DNA from 2 places in the Streptomyces sp. NPDC054813 genome. Region 2 is predicted to be linked to the other one. Evidence: riboswitches for the same ligand, from Rfam matches in the RefSeq annotation. Region 2 holds a riboswitch; the other holds the start of a gene.
What was found. Region 2 has a riboswitch for glycine ahead of gcvT (glycine cleavage system aminomethyltransferase GcvT). Riboswitches for the same ligand answer to the same signal wherever they lie in the genome.
Positions count from the first base shown of each region.

Region 1: it holds a riboswitch for glycine, as region 2 does, so the genes downstream of both, gcvP (aminomethyl-transferring glycine dehydrogenase) here and gcvT (glycine cleavage system aminomethyltransferase GcvT) in region 2, are expected to answer to the same signal.

Region 1 covers NZ_JBSHAF010000016.1:228,590-230,785, reverse strand. Annotated here, with positions in the region: gene ACWGJB_RS30240 (PRC-barrel domain-containing protein) at 150-530, opposite strand; glycine riboswitch at 645-739, shown strand; gene gcvP (aminomethyl-transferring glycine dehydrogenase) at 914-2,196, shown strand, end outside.
Region 2 covers NZ_JBSHAF010000043.1:15,449-17,644, forward strand. Annotated here, with positions in the region: gene gcvT (glycine cleavage system aminomethyltransferase GcvT) at 27-1,154, opposite strand; glycine riboswitch at 1,202-1,311, opposite strand; glycine riboswitch at 1,312-1,409, opposite strand; gene ACWGJB_RS47130 (AAA family ATPase) at 1,566-2,196, shown strand, end outside.

The DNA.
Region 1 (2,196 bases), on a different contig from region 2:
GATTGCCCGCAGCCACGTAGCTGCGTCGCCGACGTGAGTGCAGCGCCCCGTCAGGGGCGCGGGGCTGCACCGATCTGCGGCGCCGCCGCGGGGCGCGAGCAACCCCCACCGGCCCGCGGTCGAAGCGTGGGCGAACCCCGGCGGCGGCCCTACGCCCCCGTGTCCTCCGTTCCCGCCAGTTTCCCGAAGTGGTGGTCCGGGTGGTCGGGGGGTGGGGCGGTCGTGTCAAGGCCGTAGTGGTGGTAGAGCTGGAGTTCCTGCTCAGGGGAGAGGTGGCGGCCTACCCCGAAGTCGGGAGCGTCCTTGATCAGGGTGCGCTCGAAGGGGACCTGGAGGGTGCCCTCGACCAGCTCACTCGGCTCCAGGGGCACGAACGCGTCCCGGGAGAACAGGCCGGTGCGTATGGCCGCCCACTCCGGCACCCCGGTCGCGTCGTCGAGGTAGACCTCGTCGATCGTGCCGATCTTCGTGCCGTTGCGGTCGAACGCCTTGCGGCCGATCAGGTTGCGCGGATCGATGTCGGTCTGCACGGGCCCTCCACTTGGTCGCAACTCATCCGTAAGCACTACAAAAGAGCACATTGAAGGAGGCGGCCACTCGAAGACCCGTGCGTTGCCCTCGCTGGTAGGCTGGCAAGCGGCTGCTGACCCCGTGCGGGAGAGTCCTCCGGACAGACCGGAGGCGCCGAAGGAGCAAATCCTCCCCGGAATCTCTCAGGCTCACGTACCGCACGGACGAGGTCACTCTGGAAAGCAGGGCGGGCGTCGATGGCGTCCGCTCTCACCGACGGTGAAAGCCGGATCCTCTGGGCATCCGGCGAAGCTCTCAGGTTGAGATGACAGAGGGGGAGGCCGTCGGGGTGCCCGTGCCGGGGTACCCCTCGAAGGTCGCGTCAGACCAGGAGGCCTCCGCAATGACCGCCCAGCGTGTTCCGCTCTCCGAGCTAGAGCAGGGAATCCCCTTCGAGCAGCGCCATATCGGGCCCGACCACGAGGCCCGGGCCAAGATGCTCGCCCAGGTCGGGTACGGCTCGCTCGACGAGCTGACCGCCGCCGCCGTGCCGGACGTCATCAAGAACACCGACGCTCTGGAACTGCCGGGCGCGCGCACCGAGGCCGAGGTGCTGGCCGAGCTGCGGTCGCTGGCCGACCGGAACCAGGTGCTCGACTCGATGATCGGACTGGGCTACTACGGCACCTTCACGCCGCCCGTCATCCTGCGCAACGTGATGGAGAACCCCGCCTGGTACACGGCCTACACGCCGTACCAGCCGGAGATCTCCCAGGGACGGCTGGAAGCGCTGCTGAACTTCCAGACCGTGGTCGCCGACCTCACCGGACTGCCCACCTCCGGTGCCTCGCTGCTCGACGAGGGCACGGCCGCCGCCGAGGCCGTGGCCCTGTCGCTGCGCATGGGCAAGAACAAGAAGGGCGTCTTCGTCATCGACGCGGACGCCCTGCCGCAGACCGTCGCCGTGATCCGGACGCGGGCCGAACCGACCGGGGTCGAGGTCGTCGTCGCGGATCTGAGCGAGGGGATTCCGGCGGACCTCGCCGCGCGTGAGATCAACGGCGTGCTCGTCCAGTACCCCGGCGCCTCCGGCGCCGTACGCGACATCAGGCCGCTCGTCGAGCAGGCGCACGGGCTGGGCGCGCTGGTCACCGTCGCCGCCGACCTGCTTGCGCTGACCCTGCTGACCTCGCCGGGCGAACTGGGCGCCGACATCGCCGTCGGTACGACCCAGCGGTTCGGTGTGCCGATGGGCTTCGGCGGGCCGCACGCGGGCTACATGGCGGTGCGGGAGAAGTTCGCGCGCAGCCTGCCCGGCCGGCTCGTGGGCGTGTCCGTGGACGCCGACGGGCACAAGGCCTACCGGCTCGCGCTGCAGACGCGTGAACAGCACATCCGCCGGGAGAAGGCCACCAGCAACATCTGCACCGCGCAGGTGCTGCTCGCCGTGATGGCCGGCATGTACGCCGTCTACCACGGACCCGAGGGGCTACGGGCCATCGCCCGGCGGACCCACCGCTACGCCACGATCCTGGCCGCGGGGCTCAGGGCCGGCGGGGTCGAGGTCGTGCACGGCGCCTACTTCGACACCCTCACCGCGCGTGTGCCCGGCAAGGCCGCCGAGGTCGTCGCGGCCGCCCGGCAGAGCGGTGTCAACCTGCGGCTCGTGGACACCGACCACGTCTC
Region 2 (2,196 bases):
TCTCCTTCTGGGTCTGCCTCGGGGGTCTACTTCTGGCGCTTGTAGAACGGCAGGGCCACGACCTCGTACGGTTCGTGGCTGCCCCGGATGTCCACGCCGACACCCGCGGTGCCCGGCGCCGCGTGCGCCGCGTCGACGTACGCCATGGCGATCGGCCTGCCGAGCGTGGGGGAGGGGGCACCGGAGGTGACCTCGCCGATCACCGCGCCGCCGGCGACCACCGGGTATCCGGCGCGCGGCACCCGGCGGCCCTCGGCGACCAGGCCGACCAGCACCCGCGGCGGCTCGGCCGCGGCACGGTCGGCGGCCTCCCGGAGCGCCTCGCGCCCCACGAAGTCGCCGTCCTTCTCGAACTTCACCACCCGGCCGAGGCCGGCGTCGAAGGGGGTCAGCGAGGTGGTCAGCTCGTGCCCGTAGAGCGGCATGCCCGCCTCCAGGCGCAGGGTGTCCCGGCAGGACAGCCCGCAGGGCACCAGGCCCACCGGGGAACCCGCCTCGGTCAGCGCCTGCCACAGCTCCACCGCGTGCTCGGGCTTCACGAACAGCTCGAAGCCGTCCTCGCCGGTGTAGCCGGTGCGCGCGATCAGCGCCGGGACCCCGGCGACGGTGCCGGGCAGCCCGGCGTAGTACTTCAGGCCGTCGAGGTCGGCGTCGGTCAGCGACTTCAGGATCCCGGGCGACTCCGGTCCCTGGACGGCGATCAGCGCGTACGCGTCCCGGTCGTCCCGCACCTCGGCGTCGAACCCGGCGGCACGCTCCGTCAGTGCGTCGAGGACCACCTGGGCGTTCGAGGCGTTGGCCACGACCAGGTACTCGGTCTCGGCCAGCCGGTAGACGATCAGGTCGTCGAGGATGCCGCCGTCGGCCCGGCAGATCATGGTGTAGCGGGCGCGCCCGACGCCGACGGAGGCGATGTTGCCGACCAGGGCGTGGTTCAGCAGGTCGGCCGCCTGGGGGCCGGTCACGGCGATCTCGCCCATGTGGGAGAGGTCGAAGAGCCCGGCCCTGGTCCGCACGGCGACGTGCTCGTCGCGCTCGGATCCGTAGCGCAGGGGCATGTCCCAGCCGGCGAAGTCGGTCATGGTGGCGCCGAGCGAGCGATGCAGGGCATCGAGCGCGGTACGGCGGAGTCCAGCGGAATCGGAACTGCTCATCGGTCGGTCGTCTCCCAAAGATCCCAGGGCATGACAGGCGAGGTCTGTCCTCCCCATCTGTCATCGGAACCTGAGAGGTTCGCCCTGACCACATCGGTGGTCATGGCTTGCACCTTGGGTGGGGCCACCGACACGGCGACCCGCTTTTCAGATGTGCCTCGCCCGCGCGGTAACGGGGCCTGAGAGATTCAAGGGAGGGACTTGCTCCTTCGGCGCCCCAGCGAAGGCTGCTGAGGACTCTCCCGCGCGGATTCAAACGGCCGGTATGCAGTTGGCGGGCACATCATTGCATGCCGGGCGGAGCTTTGTAACAGGCCTGTGGCCGGAAGCGGACGGAACCGCGAGACACCGTGCATTACCTTCTCTTTACGGTAAGCGGGGAGAACCTTTCCTGAACCCCCAGGGAGGACGATCACGGTGACAAGGACCACGGCATACGCGACGACGGGTATCGCCCTGCCCGGGCAGCCGACGGCCCCGGCCCGTGAGCGGTGCGGGGAGCTCCCCCACGCTCGGCTGCGCTCGCGCGGGGGGAGCCCCATGGCACCGGTCGTCCGCGATCTGCGCGACCGCGCCGGCCGCAGCCCGAACGGCCTGCTCTTCGGCCCTCGTGACCTGGTCGTGGTCACCGGGCTGCCGGGCAGCGGCAAGTCCACCCTGATGCACCGCACCGTCCAGGGCATCCGGATCGACTCCCAGGACACCCGTGACCGCTGGGACGCCCGCCTGGCCCGCCTCCTGCCGTACGCCCTTTACCGTCCGCTGGTCCGCATCGCCCACTACGCCGGGCTGCGCCGCGCGCTGCGCACCGGCGAGGGCATGGTGGTGCACGACTGCGGTACCCAGGCCTGGGTGCGCGACTGGCTGGCCCGCGCTGCCCGCCGCCGCGGCGGCACCCTGCACCTGCTGCTCCTGGACGTCACGCCCGGCACGGCACTGGACGGGCAGCGCGAGCGCGGCCGGGGCGTCTCCCGGTACGCCTTCCTGCGCCACCGTCACGCCGCCGCTAGCCTGGTGCGGGCGGTGGAGAAGGGCGGGCTGC